One region of the Streptomyces sp. NBC_00252 genome, then DNA from elsewhere that is predicted to be linked to it. Evidence: riboswitches for the same ligand, from Rfam matches in the RefSeq annotation. Region 1 holds a riboswitch; each other region holds the start of a gene.
The links. Region 1 has a riboswitch for cobalamin ahead of OHT77_RS34145 (cobalamin biosynthesis protein). Riboswitches for the same ligand answer to the same signal wherever they lie in the genome.

Region 1 (5,276 bases):
GAACCCGTACGACAAGAAGCACCCGTGCTACAGCCTGAGCAAGACCGGCATGGTCAACTGGATCAAGGCGTTCAGCGCCGAGGTGAACCGGCGGACCGGCCGCCGCCCGGTGATCTACACGACCACCCAGTGGTGGAAGACCTGCACGGGCAACAGCGGCGCCTTCGCCTCGACGCACCCCCTCTGGATCGCCCGCCACGGTTCGGCGACCGCCGGAGCCCTGCCCGCCGGATGGTCGTACTGGACCTTCTGGCAGTACGCCAACAGCGGCAGCCTCCCGGGTGACCAGAATCTCTTCAACGGATCGATGACCCAACTGCGGAAGTTCGCCCGCGGCTACTAGGCGGCAACCACCGGGCGGCAACCAGGCCGCCCCCTGCGCCGGCCCAGGCAATCCACCAGGCAATTCACTAGGCATTCGGTCACCACGGATACCCCCTCAGTTCATCTTCCGTTCATTCAGGTTGCCTACGGTCAACGCGCCGATGACCTCGAACGATTGCCTGGGTAAATGGAAAACTTCTCGCTGATCCTCGCGATTGTGGTAATCACCGCACTCGCGTTCGATTTTACGAACGGTTTTCACGACACCGCCAACGCGATGGCCACCACCATCTCGACCGGTGCGCTCAAGCCCAAGGTCGCGGTGGCCATGTCGGCCACCCTCAACCTCGTGGGCGCCTTCCTCTCCGTGGAGGTCGCCAACACGATCTCCAAGGGACTCGTCGACGAAAGCGGAATCCGGCCCGAGGTCATCTTCGCCGCCCTGGTCGGCGCGATCCTCTGGAACCTGGTGACCTGGCTCGTCGGGCTGCCGTCCAGTTCCTCGCACGCCCTGATGGGCGGTCTGATCGGCGCGACCATCGCCTCCGCCGGGACCGGCGCGGTCCACGGTGACGTCCTGGTCACCAAGGTGCTGCTGCCGGCACTCGCGGCCCCGGTCGTCGCCGGTGTCGCCGCGCTGCTCGCCACCCGCTTCTCCTACGCGCTGGGCAAGAACGCGGGCGGCAAGGCCGCCGACAAGGGCTTCCGTGTCGGCCAGATCGCCTCCGCCGGACTGGTCTCGCTGGCCCACGGCACGAACGACGCGCAGAAGACGATGGGCATCATCACGCTGGCCCTGATCGCCGGCGGCTCGATCGCCCCCGACTCCGACCCGCCCACCTGGGTCATCCTCTCCGCGGGCCTCGCCATCGCGATGGGCACGTACATCGGCGGCTGGCGCATCATCCGCACGATGGGCAAGGGCCTCACCGACCTCCAGCCGCAGCAGGGCTTCGCCGCCCAGACCAGCGCCGCGGCGGTCATCCTGGCCTCCTCGCACATCGGCTTCTCCCTCTCCACCACGCACGCCGTCTCCGGTTCGGTGATGGGCGCGGGCCTCGGCCGCAAGGGCGGGGTCGTCCGCTGGTCGACCGCGACCCGGATGTTCGTCGCCTGGGGCCTCACGCTGCCGGCCGCCGCGCTGGTCGGCGCGCTCGCCGAGTCCGTGACCGACCTCGGCGACTGGGGCACCGCGCTGGTGGCCGTCTTCCTGGTCGCCTCCAGCGCCGGCATCTGGGTGCTGTCCCGCCGTCAGGTCGTCGACGCCTCGAACGTCAACGAGATCGACGAGCCGGCCGGCGTGGTCACCACCGCGATCGCCGCCGTCGCCCCGCCGCCCCCGTCGGTCGCCCTCTCCGAAGGCCTCACGGCGACGATCCCCTCGCCGCCCGTCGTCGTCACGTCCGACCCGACGACCCCGGCGTCTCCGGCGGCCCCGCCGGCCGCCGCCGTCTGAGCCCGCGCCCCAGGCAGAAGGAACGAATCAGCATGAGCATCGACTGGGCAGCCCTCGGCTCCGTCTTCGGCGTCAGCCTCGTGACCACCGTGGCCCTCGTGGCCGTCTTCACCCTCGGCATCACCGCCCTCTCGCGCCGCGAACGGGCCACCGCCCAGGGCGACTCGGCGCCGCTCGCCCTGACCGGCGCGTACGCCTGCTTCGCGGCCTGCGCGGCGGCGGTGGCGTACGGGATCTATCTGATCGTGGCCTGACCGGCCGCCAGTTGACGCGGGTGTGGGGTGCGGGACGGATCGCCGTCGCGCACCCCACACGCGCGTGACCCCTCCGACCCCTCGTGTGTGGGCCTCAGCACACTCCGTCCCCGCAGGTCAACAGCAAGTTGACGGCCCTTCCAACAGCATGGTGGACTGCCGGAGCCATGTACGGCGGCAGAAGAGGAAGCCGGTGTGAATCCGGCGCGGTCCCGCCACTGTCACCGGGGTAGACACCCCCGGGAGCCAGGAACTCTCGCCGCCGGTCTCGTCGAACCAGGGCGTGGACACCCTGAGTGAGGACATATCGCCATGCTCGGCTGCCGTTCGAGGTCCACCACCAGCGCAGTGTCCGATCCGGCGATCGGCTGAGCCGATGCGTGCCGATCGCGTCTTCGCGTACGGCGCCGCCGCCGGCCTCCTCGGCGACCACCTGCTCGGCGATCCCCGCCGCGGGCATCCGGTCGCCGCGTTCGGCCGTGCCGCCGGCGCCGTGGAACACCTGCTGTGGCGCGACCACCGAGGCTGGGGCGCCCTGCACACCGCCGTGTGCGTAGGCGGCACCATCGCCCTCGCCACCGCGGCCACTTCGGCCCTACGACCTTCCCGTACGGCTTCCGTCGCGCTCACCGCCGCCGCCACCTGGGCCGTCGTCGGCGGGACCTCCCTCGCGCGCGAGGCCGGGGTCGTCGGGCGCGCGCTGGAGGCCGGGGACATCGAGGCCGCCCGGGCCCGCCTCCCCCACCTCTGCGGGCGGGACCCGCAGGCCCTCGACGCGGACGGGATCGCCCGGGCCGTCGTCGAGTCGGTCGCCGAGAACACCTCCGACGCGGTCGTGGGCGCCTTGGTCTGGGGCGGCATCGCCGGCGTCCCGGGCCTGCTCGGCTTCCGCGCCGTGAACACCCTGGACGCGATGGTCGGCCACAAGTCGGCCCGGTACCGCCGCTACGGCTGGGCCTCGGCCCGCCTCGACGACGTGGCCGGCTGGCCGGGCGCCCGTCTCACCGCAGCGCTCGCGACCGTCGCGGGCGGCGACCCGCGCGGCGCCGTCCGCGCCTGGCGCACCGACGCCCCCAAGCACCCGAGCCCCAACGCCGGTCCGGTGGAGGCCTCTTTCGCGGGCGCCCTCGGCGTTCGGCTCGGCGGCACCCTCTCCTACGGCGGCCGGGTCGAGCACCGGCCCGTGCTCAACGGCGACGGACGCCCCGTCGCCGTACCGGACATCGCGCGTGCCGTACGGCTGTCCCGCCGCGTCGGTCTGCTCGCGCTCGGGGTCAGCGTCGCCGGGCGGCTGCTGCTGAAGGGACGTGCCTCATGAGCGGCGGCGGGCTGCTGGTCGCCGGGACCACCTCGGACGCCGGCAAGAGTGTCGTCACCGCCGGGATCTGCCGGTGGCTGGTGCGGCAGGGCGTGAAGGTCGCGCCGTTCAAGGCGCAGAACATGTCCCTGAACTCGTTCGTGACGCGCGAGGGTGCCGAGATCGGGCGGGCCCAGGCCATGCAGGCGCAGGCGTGCCGGATCGAGCCGACCGCGCTGATGAACCCCGTGCTCCTCAAGCCCGGCAGCGACCGCAGCAGCCAAGTGGTCCTGATGGGCAGGCCGGTTGGCGAGATGAGTGCGCGCGGCTATCACGGCGGGCGTCAAGAGGCGCTGCTCGGCACGGTGTTGGACTGTCTCGCCGAGTTGCGGGGCACGTATGACGCGGTGATCTGTGAGGGGGCCGGTTCGCCCGCGGAGATCAATCTGCGGCGGACCGACATCGTGAACATGGGCATCGCGCGCAATGCGAAGCTGCCCGTTCTCGTCGTCGGCGACATCGACCGCGGGGGCGTCTTCGCCTCCTTCTTCGGGACCGTCGCGCTGCTGAGCCCCGAGGACCAGGCGTTCGTCGCCGGGTTCCTCGTCAACAAGTTCCGGGGTGATGTGTCGCTGCTGGAACCGGGGTTGGAGATGCTGCTCGGCCTCACCGGTCGGCGGACGTACGGCGTGCTGCCGTTCCGGCACGGGCTCGGGATCGACGAGGAGGACGGGCTGCGGATCTCGCTGCGCGGCACCGTGCGCGAGTCGACCACCGCGCCGCCGGTCGGCGAGGACGTGCTGCGGGTCGCCGTCTGCGCGATCCCCCTCATGTCCAACTTCACCGATGTGGACGCGCTGGCCGCCGAACCGGGCGTCGTGGTGCGGTTCGTGGACCGGCCGGAGGAGCTGGCCGACGCGGACCTCGTCGTCATCCCCGGCACCCGGGGCACGGTGAAGGCGCTGGAGTGGCTGCGGGAGCGGGGACTTGGGGACGCCCTGGTCCGGCGGGCCGCCGAGCAGCGGCCGATCCTCGGCATCTGCGGCGGCTTCCAGATCCTCGGCGAGCACATCGACGACGAGATCGAGAGCCGGCAGGGCTCGGTCGACGGCCTCGGACTCCTGCCGGTGCGCGTGCGGTTCGCGCGCGAGAAGACCCTCACCCGGCCCGTCGGCGAAGCCCTCGGCGAGCCGGTCGAGGGGTACGAGATCCATCACGGGGTCGCCCGACTGACCGGCGGAGAAGCCTTCTTGGACGGGTGCCGGGTCGGTCAGACCTGGGGCACCCACTGGCACGGCTCGCTGGAGTCGGACGGGTTCCGGCGGGCGTTCCTGCGCGAGGTGGCCGCCGCCGCGGGCCGCCGGTTCGTGCCGGCGCCCGACACGTCGTTCGCCGCGCTGCGCGAGGAGCAGCTCGACCGGCTCGGCGACCTCATCGAACAGCACGCGGACACGGACGCGCTCTGGCGACTCATCGAGTCCGGCGCGCCGCAAGGACTGCCTTTCATTCCACCGGGAGCGCCCGCATGAGCACAGTGTTGTTGTTGTCGACCGCCGACACGGATCTGCTGGCGGCCCGCGCCTCCGGCGCCGCGTACCGGATCGGCAACCCGTCCCGGGTGGACGCGGCGGAGGATCTCCCCGCCCTGATCTCCGGTGCGGACATCGCCGTCGTACGACTGCTCGGCGGCAAGCGCGCCTGGGAGGACGGGCTCGCCGCGCTCAGGGCCTCGGGCATCCCGACCGTGCTGCTGGGCGGAGAGAGCGTCCCCGACGCGGAGTTGATGGCCGAGTCGTCGGTACCGGCCGGTGTGGTCGCCGAGGCACTGCGCTATCTCGTCGAGGGCGGCCCCGACAACCTCACCGAGCTGGCCCGGTTCCTCTCGGACACCGTGCTGCTCACCGGCGAGGGCTTCGAAGAGCCCCGAAAGACGGCCGAGTTCGGC
Region 2 (5,276 bases), 5.4 Mb from region 1:
GTGCGGAGTTCGGCTGTCTGCGGGAACGACCCGATGGTGGTCGTCGGCAGCGGCGGCAGCCCGAGATGCGCCCGCTGGGCCGCCGTCCGCTCGTCGTACGGCCGGGAGCGGCGCGCGTCCGCATCGGTGACGGCGGCGGCCCGTGCCCGTACGGCGGGGTCGCTGGTGAGGGCCGAACCTGCGCGGGAGGCCAAGTCGGCCCGGTTGGCGGCGAGTTCGGCGGCGATCGTGTCGGTGCCCTGCGCCAGGCCCTTGGCGAGGGTGACGATCTCGGCCGTCTTCTGCCGTGCGAACGCCAGCCAGCGCAGGATCTGCGGCTCGATGTCCCGCTCGGCCGCGGCGTCGAGCGGCACATGGAGCAGCGAGCACGAGGCGGCCACGTCGACCCGCTCGGCGAGACCGAGCAACGTGCCCAGTGTGGCGAGGGACTTGGTGAGGTCGTTGACCCAGACGTTACGGCCGTTGACGACACCGGCGACGAGCCGCTTGCCGGGGAGACCGCCCGCCGCGGCCAGGTCGTCCAGGTTGGCGGCCGCGGCCTCGGTGAAGTCGAGCGCGAGCCCCTCCACCGGCGCCTTGGCGAGGACGTGCAGCGCCTCGCCGAGCCGGTCGAAGTAGGACGCGACCAGGATTTGCGGCCGGTCGGTGAGCCCCCCGAGGTCGCGATAGGCGCGCATGGCGGCGTTCAGTTCGGCGGGGGTGCGGTCCTGGACGAGAGCGGGCTCGTCCAGCTGCACCCACTCCGCGCCCGCCGCGCGCAGGTCGGCGAGGACCTCGGCGTACACCGGCAGCAGGCGGTCCAGGAGGGTCAGCGGTTCGAAGTCGGCCGCGACACCCGGGGCGGGCTTGGCGAGCAGGAGGTAGGTGATCGGGCCGACGAGCACCGGACGGGCGGTGAGGCCCAGCGTGAGGGCCTCCTTCAACTCCGAGACCTGCTTGGTGGAGTCGGCGGTGAACACCGTACCCGGGCCCAACTCGGGCACCAGATAGTGGTAGTTGGTGTCGAACCACTTCGTCATCTCCAGCGGCGCCACGTCCTGCGTGCCGCGCGCCATCGCGAAGTACCCGTCCAGCGCGTCGAGTTCGACGGCGGCGCGGTGGCGGGCGGGGATCGCGCCGACCATGACGCTGGTGTCCAGCACATGGTCGTAGTACGAGAAGTCGCCGGTGGGCACCTCGTGGATGCCAGCGTCGGTCAGGTGCTGCCAGTTCGTGCGGCGCAGTTCGGCGGCGGTGGTCCGGAGGGCGTCGGCGTCGACGCGGCCCTTCCAGTAGCCCTCGATGGCCTTCTTCAGTTCCCGGCCCTGGCCCTGACGGGGATAGCCGTACACGGTCGACCGTGCTGCCGCGGCTGCGGACTTCGCTGTCACGGAAATCTCCTTCGCGAGATATCTCCCTGGATCCCGGTGGCGGGACGTGAGCGCGAAGGTTCGTAGACCGGGGGGTGGTCACCGCCCGTGTGTACGCCGACCCGCCCACGAGGTCACCGGGATTCCGCGCGCGAATGCTTCGCGTGCGGGCAGGTGGCAGGTCTTCGGACTTGCGGGCACGTCCTCCTGTGTGACCGGAGGACACCTACTGGCCGTCGCTTCCCAGGTCCTGGTGTGGGCCCAGTGCGTATGACGGCGGTCGTTCCCGCTTACCGCTGCGGGGCAGTCCCGGAGTTTCACCGGGTTCCCTCTTGCGACGCGTCCGTCTGGGTGACGGGGCGAACCAGCTGCGTCGGCCAGCCTACGGGGTGGGGGCTGGGTGCGTCGATTTCCTGTCCGCGGCTCGGAGGTTCAGCTTGGCGGCGTGCCAAATGCTCGCAGGATCTGCTCAGCCGCCAAGGTCGCTGTCAACTCGCCCTCCCGTACCTGGCGTTCCAGATCCGGGGCCAGGGCGCGGACCGACGGGTTGGCGTGCAGGCGGCCCAGGAGTTCTTCTCGGACCATCGTCCAGGTCCAGTCCACCTGTTGCTCGCTGCGCTTCGCGGCCAGGCGGCCGGTGGACTCCAGCAGGGAGCGGTGTTGTTCGAGGCGTTCCCAGACCGTGTCGAGGCCGCTGCCCTCGCGGGCGCTGCAGCTCAGGACCGGCGGGGTCCAGGCCGCGTCGGCGGGGTGCATCAGCCGCAGGGCGCCTGCCAGTTCGCGGGCCGCGCTTTTCGCGTCGCGCTCGTGCGGGCCGTCCGCCTTGTTGACGGCGATGACGTCGGCCAGTTCCAGGACGCCCTTCTTGATGCCCTGCAGTTGGTCGCCGGTGCGGGCCAGGGTCAACAGGAGGAAGGAGTCGACCATGTTGGCCACCGCTGTCTCCGACTGGCCCACGCCCACCGTCTCGACGAGGACGACGTCGTAGCCCGCCGCTTCCATGACCACGATGGACTCGCGGGTCGCCTTCGCGACGCCGCCCAGCGTGCCGGCGGTGGGGGAGGGGCGGACGAAGGCAGCCGGGTCGACGGCGAGGCGTTCCATGCGGGTCTTGTCGCCGAGGATCGAGCCTCCGGTGCGGGTCGACGACGGGTCGACGGCGAGGACCGCGACCCGGAAACCCAGCGAGGTCAGCAGCGTGCCGAACGCGTCGATGAAGGTCGACTTGCCGACGCCGGGCACACCGCTGATGCCGATGCGGCGGGCCCGGCCGCTGTGCGGGAGGAGTTCGGTCAGCAACTCCTGCGCCATGAGCCGGTGTTGGGGCTTCGTCGACTCGACGAGGGTGATGGCGCGGGCCACGAGGGCCCGCTTGCCGTCGAGGACGCCCTTCACATAGGTGTCGAGCTCGATCACAGGGTGTGCCCGAGGTCGGTGGCCAGTCGCCGCACCAGGTCGTAGGCCGCGTCCGGGATCACCGTCCCGGGCGGGAACACGGCCGCCGCGCCCATCTCCAGCAGGGTGGGGACGTCCTGCGGGGGGATCACGCCGCCGACCACGATCATGATGTCCTCCCGGCCCTCCTCGGCGAGCGATTCCTTCAACGCCGGTACGAGGGTGAGGTGTCCGGCGGCGAGGGACGAGACCCCGACGATGTGGACGTCCGCCTCGACGGCCTGGCGGGCCACCTCGCCGGGGGTCTGGAACAGCGGGCCGACGTCGACGTCGAAGCCGAGGTCGGCGAAGGCGGTGGCGATCACCTTCTGGCCGCGGTCGTGGCCGTCCTGGCCCATCTTGGCGACCAGGATGCGGGGGCGGCGGCCCTCGGCCTCCTCGAACTCGGCCACGAGGGCGCGGGTGCGCTCGACGGACGGGGACTCGCCGGCTTCGGTGCGGTACACACCGGAGATCGTACGGATCTGGCTCGCGTGCCGCCCGTACACCTTCTCCAGCGCGTCGGAGATCTCGCCGACCGTCGCCTTCGCGCGGGCCGCGTTCACCGCCAGCTCCAGGAGGTTGCCGGTGCCCTCGGCCGCGCGGGTGAGGGCGTGCAGGGCGTCCTGGGTGGCCTGTTCGTCGCGCTCGGCGCGCAACCGCCGTAGTTTCTCGATCTGTTGGGTGCGGACGGAGGAGTTGTCGACCTTGAGGACGTCGATCTGCTCGTCGGTCTCCACGCGGTACTTGTTGACGCCGATGACCGGCTGGCGGCCGGAGTCGATGCGGGCCTGGGTGCGGGCCGCGGCCTCCTCGATGCGGAGCTTGGGGATGCCCGCGTCGATGGCCTTGGCCATACCGCCCGCCGCCTCGACCTCCTCGATGTGCTGCCAGGCGCGGCGGGCCAGGTCGTAGGTCAGCTTCTCGACGTACGCGCTGCCGCCCCACGGGTCGATCACGCGGGTCGTGCCGGACTCCTGCTGGATGAGGAGCTGGGTGTTGCGGGCGATGCGCGCCGAGAAGTCGGTGGGCAGCGCGAGGGCCTCGTCCAGGGCGTTGGTGTGGAGTGACTGCGTGTGGCCCTGGGTCGCGGCCATCGCCTCCACGCACGTGCGCGTGACGTTGTTGAAGACGTCCTGCGCGGTCAGCGACCAGCCCGAGGTCTGTGAATGGGTGCGCAGGGAGAGGGACTTGGCGTTCTGCGGGTCGAACTGTTTCACCAGTTTCGCCCAGAGGAGGCGGGCGGCTCGCAGCTTCGCGACCTCCATGAAGAAGTTCATGCCGATCGCCCAGAAGAAGGAGAGCCGGGGCGCGAACGCGTCCACGTCCATCCCCGCCTCCCGGCCCGCCCGGATGTACTCCACGCCGTCCGCGAGGGTGTACGCCAGCTCCAGGTCGGCCGTCGCGCCCGCCTCCTGGATGTGGTAGCCGGAGATGGAGATCGAGTTGTAGCGGGGCATCCGCTGCGAGGTGTACGCGAAGATGTCGGAGATGATCCGCATCGACGGCTTCGGCGGATAGATGTAGGTGTTGCGGACCATGAACTCCTTGAGGATGTCGTTCTGGATGGTCCCGGCCAACTTCTCGGGCGGTACGCCCTGTTCCTCCGCCGCCACGATGTAGAGCGCCAGTACGGGCAGCACCGCGCCGTTCATCGTCATCGACACGGTCATCTTGTCCAGCGGGATGCCGTCGAAGAGCTGCCGCATGTCGTAGATCGAGTCGATCGCCACGCCCGCCATGCCGACGTCACCGGTCACGCGCGGGTGGTCGCTGTCGTACCCCCGGTGCGTGGGCAGGTCGAAGGCGACCGACAGGCCCTTCTGGCCGGCCGCGAGGTTGCGCCGGTAGAAGGCGTTGGACTCCTCGGCCGTGGAGAAACCCGCGTACTGACGGATCGTCCAGGGCTGGTTGACGTACATCGTCGGGTACGGGCCGCGCAGATACGGCGCGATGCCCGGGTAGGTGGCGAGGAAGTCCAGGCCCTCCAAGTCCTGCCCCGTGTAGAGGGGTTTGACGGCGATGCCCTCCGGGGTCTCCCACAGGAGGTCGTCGCCGCTCGCCGCCTTCTTCACGGCGTCACGCCACTCGTCGGTGCCCGCTCCGGTGGCCGGGGTCCCCAGCTCGACCCCGGAGAAGTCGGGGATGCGCCCCATCGCTGCCATCAGGACACTCCCATGCGGTCGAGGGTGGCGGAGAGCACGGCTACGGCGTCGCAGCCCGCGAAGACGTAGGCGTCGACTCCTGGGTACTGCCCGGGACGGCCCGCGAGGAACACGTGCGCGGCACCGGCGGACGTCAACTCCCCGGCGACCGCGGCCGCTTGCTCCTCGTACAGCGCGTCGCTGGAGCACAGGCAGGCCTCGGTGGCGCCGCTGTCCGCGAACGTGCCCGTGGTGACGGGTTCGATGCCGCCCGCCTGGAACAGGTTCGACGCGAAGGAGAGCCGGGCGGTGTGCGCGGCGGCCGGGCCGAGCGCCGCCAGGAAGATCC
Region 3 (5,276 bases), 3.9 Mb from region 1:
TCACGGCACCGGCCGGGCTGGTCCCGACCCGCGAGGAGAAGGAGGAGGCGGCCCGCGATGCGGTCGGCGCTGACGCGGGCGGCTAGCCGGGCGATCCGCGGAGTGCGGTGGTACGTCCGGGAGTTGATGGACGAGTCGGCGTACGACCGGTATGTCGCACACGTCCGCCGGGACCACCCGGACGCCGACGTCCCGGACCGCCGTGACTTCGAACGCCTGCGGACCGCCCGCCAGGAGGCCGATCCGCGCCAGGGATTCCGGTGCTGCTGACACCGATGTCGGGCCTTCACCGAATCGACATGACGATATGCGGACGAGGTCTTTCGCGGCGGTGACGCCGTGACCTAGATTGCCTGCGCATTACACAGGTGATCAGCGTGGGGACGGAGCCGAGAAATGTCAGATGTGCCCGAAGTTCCGCCCGAAGCGGGCCTGCCGGTGGTGACGCCGGCCCGTGTCGTCATCGCCGTGTGTCTCGTCGCGCCGTTCGTGGCCCTGCTCTGGGTCGGCTCCTACACGAAGGTCGACCCCACGTTCATCGGCGTCCCGTTCTTCTACTGGTACCAGATGCTCTGGGTGCTGATCTCGACCGTGCTGACGATGACCGCCTACAAGCTGTGGCAGCGCGACCAGCGGACCCGCCAGGGAGGCAACCGGTGAAAGACGGCGTGAACGGCGTCGCCCTCGGCGTCTTCATCTTCTTCTTCCTGGCCGTCACGGTCCTGGGCTTCCTGGCCGCGCGCTGGCGCCGGGCCGACAACGAGCACAGCCTCGACGAATGGGGCCTGGGCGGACGGTCGTTCGGCACCTGGGTCACCTGGTTCCTGCTCGGCGGCGACCTCTACACGGCGTACACCTTCGTGGCGGTCCCGGCGGCGGTCTACGCGGCGGGCGCGGCCGGCTTCTTCGCGGTGCCGTACACGATCCTCGTCTACCCGCTGATCTTCACGTTCCTGCCCCGCCTCTGGTCGGTGTCGCACAAGCACGGGTACGTGACGACCTCGGACTTCGTGCGCGGGCGCTTCGGCTCGAAGAGCCTGTCGCTGGCGGTGGCGATCACCGGCATCCTCGCGACCATGCCGTACATCGCGCTCCAGTTGGTCGGCATCCAGGCCGTGCTGGACGTCATGGGCGTGGGCGGCGGCGCCGACTCCAACTGGTTCGTGAAGGACCTGCCGCTGCTCATCGCGTTCGCCGTGCTGGCCGCGTACACCTACTCGTCCGGGCTCCGCGCACCCGCGCTGATCGCGTTCGTGAAGGACGGCCTGATCTACATCGTCATCGCGGTGGCGATCATCTACATCCCGATCAAGCTCGGCGGGTTCGACGACATCTTCAGCGCGGCCGGCGCCAAGTTCAAGGCGGCGGGAGCGGGCGGGCTCGTCCCCGCGCCGGCGGGCCAATGGACGTACGCCACACTGGCGTTGGGCTCGGCGCTGGCCCTGTTCATGTATCCGCACTCGATCACCGCGACGCTCTCCTCGAAGAGCCGCAACGTGATCCGCCGCAACACCACGATCCTGCCGCTGTATTCACTGATGCTGGGCCTGCTCGCGCTGCTCGGCTTCATGGCGATCGCGGCCGGAGTCAAGGTCACCAACGGCCAGTTGGCGATCCCGCAGCTGTTCGAGAACATGTTCCCGGACTGGTTCGCGGGCGTGGCGTTCGCGGCGATCGGCATCGGCGCGCTCGTGCCGGCCGCCATCATGTCCATCGCGGCGGCGAACCTCTTCACCCGCAACATCTACAAGGACTTCATCAAGCCGGACGCGACCCCGGCCCAGGAGACGAAGGTCTCCAAGATCGTCTCGCTCCTGGTGAAGGTCGGTGCCCTGGCCTTCGTCCTGACGATGGACAAGACGGTCGCCATCAACTTCCAGCTCCTGGGCGGCATCTGGATCCTCCAGACCTTCCCGGCCCTGGTCGGCGGCCTCTTCACCCGCTGGTTCCACCGCTGGGCCCTCCTCGCCGGCTGGGCCGTCGGCATGATCTACGGCACCCTCGCGGCCTACGGCGTGGCCTCCCCCACCCAGGACCACTTCGGCGGCTCGTCCAAGGAGATCCCCGGCATCGGCGAGATCGGCTACATCGGCCTCACGGCGTTCGTCATGAACGTCGTGGTCACGGTGGTCCTCACCTTCGCCCTGAAGGCCTTCAAGGTGCCGGAGGGCGTGGACGAGACCAACCCCGGCGACTACACGGCCGACGCGGGCGACCCGGGCGTAGAGGTAGAACTCCCTCCGGCAACAGCGGGAGCAACCCATTAACGCAGGCTGACCATCCCCACCCAGGGGCGCGGGACTGTGTCCATGTGCGGCTCCGCCGCGCGGGCGCGCCCAGCCACGACGAACCCGCAGCGGGCCACCGAAAAGCAAGTCACTCGGCGGCCCGCTGTTCGTACACACTGACCCCCATGGACATCCTCATCCGCCGAGCGGTCCCCACCGAATACGAAGACCTCGGCACCATCACGGCGCAGGCCTACCTGCAGGACGGTCTCCTCGACTACGGCGACAGCGACCCCTACCTCGACGTACTGAAGGACGTGGCAACCCGCGCAGCCACCGCGGAGGTCCTCGTCGCGGTGGACGGCGACCACCTCCTCGGCGGCGTCACCTTCGTCCCCGGCCCCGGCCCCGTCGCCGACATAGCCCGCCCCGGCGAGACAGAGATCCGCGCCCTCGCCATCGCCCGCACCGCCCGGGGCAGAGGCGCGGGCGAGGCCCTGGTCCGCGCCTGCATCGACCGCGCCCGGGCCACGGAGGGCTGCACGGCCGTGGTCCTCTCCACCCAGCCCTCCATGCACGCGGCCCACCGCATCTACGAACGCCTGGGCTTCACCCGCACCCCCGACCGCGACTGGAATCCCGTGCCGCACCTGGACGATCTCACTCTGCTCACCTATGAGCTGACACTCTGAAACCACCGCGACACAACATCTGGTGGTGATGTGACAGGCGAGCACAAGATGTATGCTCATGCTCGCTGTCGCCGCAGGGGAATCCGGTGCGAATCCGGAACTGTCCCGCAACGGTGTACTTGTGCGCATATCCGCACATGGCCAGTCCGAGGACCTGCCGACGGCGCGCGTGCGGCCACCCGGCCGCGCGCATGACGTCCGGGCCTCGTGGAGTGGGCCGGTGGACGCGACGCCCCGTGCGCTCGTGTGCTGCCGCCTGCCCTCAGCGAGGCCCCGTGCCGAGCGAGGGAGAGCCCCACCGTGACCATCGCGCCAGCAGAGCCGGCATCAGCGAACCGGGCAACCGCCACGATCGTCCCCGGAACCGACGTTCCCGGAACGGCCGTTCCCGGAGCCGACGGTCCCGGTACCGCGATCCTGCGGACCCTGACCGAGCTGACCGCCGACCTCCCCGACGCCGACCCGGGCCGGGTCGCCGCCGCCACCCTGCGCGGCCGGTCCGCCCAGGCGGACGTGGCGGAACTGCGCGAGCTGGCCACGGAGGCGGCCGCCGGCCTCATCTCCGAGGACCCCGTCTACTCCCGGCTCGCCGCCCGGCTGCTGACGATCAGCATCGCCGCCGAGGCCACCTCCCAGGGCGTCACGAGCTTCACCGAGTCCGTCGCCGTGGGCCACCGCGAGGGCCTCATCGCGGACCGCACCGCCGAGTTCGCGACGCTGCACGCGGCCCGCCTGGACGCGCTGATCGACACCGGGGCCGACGACCGCTTCGGCTACTTCGGCCTGCGCACCCTGTACAGCCGCTACCTGCTGCGGCACCCGATCACCCGCAAGGTCATCGAGACCCCCCAGCACTTCATGCTCCGGGTCGCGGCCGGCCTCGCCGAGGACGACAGCGTCCGCGCCCTGGACGAGGTCGCCGCGCTCTACCGCCTGATGAGCCGCCTGGACTACCTCCCGTCCTCCCCCACGCTCTTCAACTCCGGTACGCGGCACCCCCAGATGTCGTCCTGCTACCTCCTCGACTCCCCGCTGGACGAGCTGGACTCCATCTACGACCGCTACCACCAGGTGGCCCGCCTCTCGAAGCACGCCGGCGGCATCGGGCTGTCGTACTCCCGTATCCGCAGCCGGGGTTCGCTGATCCGCGGCACCAACGGCCACTCGAACGGCATCGTCCCGTTCCTGAAGACGCTGGACGCCTCGGTCGCCGCGGTGAACCAGGGCGGCCGGCGCAAGGGTGCCGCCGCGGTGTACCTGGAGACCTGGCACTCCGACATCGAGGAGTTCCTGGAGCTGCGGGACAACACCGGTGAGGACGCCCGCCGTACGCACAACCTGAACCTCGCGCACTGGATCCCGGACGAGTTCATGCGCCGGGTGAACGCGGACGGCGAGTGGTCGCTGTTCTCCCCCGCCGACGTGCCCGAGCTGGTCGACCTGTGGGGCGACGAGTTCGACGCCGCGTACCGCGAGGCGGAGGCGCGGGGCCTGGCGAAGAAGACCATCCCGGCCCGTGACCTCTACGGCCGCATGATGCGCACCCTCGCGCAGACCGGCAACGGCTGGATGACCTTCAAGGACGCGGCCAACCGCACCGCCAACCAGACGGCCGAGCCGGGCCACACGGTCCACTCCTCCAACCTCTGCACGGAGATCCTGGAGGTCACGGACGACGGCGAGACCGCGGTCTGCAACCTCGGCTCGGTGAACCTCGGCGCGTTCGTGGACCAAGCGAACGGCGACATCGACTGGGAGCGGCTGGACGAGACGGTCCGCACCGCCGTCACCTTCCTGGACCGCGTGGTCGACATCAACTTCTACCCGACCGAGCAGGCGGGCCGCTCCAACGCCCGCTGGCGTCCGGTCGGCCTCGGCGCGATGGGCCTCCAGGACGTCTTCTTCAAGCTGCGCGTCCCCTTCGACTCCCCGCAGGCGCAGGCCCTTTCCACCCGCATCGCCGAGCGCATCATGCTCGCCGCGTACGAGGCGTCCGCCGAACTCGCCGAGCGCAACGGCCCGTTGCCCGCCTGGGAGAAGACCCGTACGGCCCGCGGCGTCCTGCACCCCGACCACTACGGCGTCGACCTGACCTGGCCGGAGCGCTGGGCGGCCCTGCGGGAACGTATCGCCCGGACGGGCATGCGCAACTCACTCCTGCTGGCCATCGCCCCGACGGCCACCATCGCCTCGATCGCGGGCGTCTACGAGTGCATCGAGCCGCAGGTCTCCAACCTGTTCAAGCGCGAGACGCTCTCCGGCGAGTTCCTCCAGGTCAACTCCTACCTGGTCGACGAGCTGAAGCAGCTCGGCGTGTGGGACGCCCGCACCCGCGAGGCGCTGCGCGAGGCCAACG

Region 2: it holds a riboswitch for cobalamin, as region 1 does, so the genes downstream of both, metE (5-methyltetrahydropteroyltriglutamate--homocysteine S-methyltransferase) here and OHT77_RS34145 (cobalamin biosynthesis protein) in region 1, are expected to answer to the same signal.
Region 3: it holds a riboswitch for cobalamin, as region 1 does, so the genes downstream of both, OHT77_RS16140 (ribonucleoside-diphosphate reductase subunit alpha) here and OHT77_RS34145 (cobalamin biosynthesis protein) in region 1, are expected to answer to the same signal.

The regions. Positions count from the first base shown of each region.
Region 1 covers NZ_CP108087.1:7,687,443-7,692,718, reverse strand. Annotated here, with positions in the region: gene OHT77_RS34160 (lysozyme) at 1-343, shown strand, start outside; gene OHT77_RS34155 (inorganic phosphate transporter) at 512-1,780, shown strand; gene OHT77_RS34150 (hypothetical protein) at 1,813-2,034, shown strand; cobalamin riboswitch at 2,170-2,312, shown strand; gene OHT77_RS34145 (cobalamin biosynthesis protein) at 2,411-3,352, shown strand; gene OHT77_RS34140 (cobyric acid synthase) at 3,349-4,860, shown strand; gene cobN (cobaltochelatase subunit CobN) at 4,857-5,276, shown strand, end outside.
Region 2 covers NZ_CP108087.1:2,275,513-2,280,788, reverse strand. Annotated here, with positions in the region: gene metE (5-methyltetrahydropteroyltriglutamate--homocysteine S-methyltransferase) at 1-1,370, opposite strand, end outside; cobalamin riboswitch at 1,521-1,720, opposite strand; gene meaB (methylmalonyl Co-A mutase-associated GTPase MeaB) at 1,782-2,765, opposite strand; gene scpA (methylmalonyl-CoA mutase) at 2,762-4,948, opposite strand; gene OHT77_RS09895 (methylmalonyl-CoA mutase subunit beta) at 4,948-5,276, opposite strand, start outside.
Region 3 covers NZ_CP108087.1:3,757,159-3,762,434, forward strand. Annotated here, with positions in the region: gene OHT77_RS16115 (carbon starvation CstA family protein) at 1-86, shown strand, start outside; gene OHT77_RS16120 (YbdD/YjiX family protein) at 58-270, shown strand; gene OHT77_RS16125 (DUF3311 domain-containing protein) at 397-660, shown strand; gene mctP (monocarboxylate uptake permease MctP) at 657-2,267, shown strand; gene OHT77_RS16135 (GNAT family N-acetyltransferase) at 2,414-2,920, shown strand; cobalamin riboswitch at 2,973-3,096, shown strand; gene OHT77_RS16140 (ribonucleoside-diphosphate reductase subunit alpha) at 3,221-5,276, shown strand, end outside.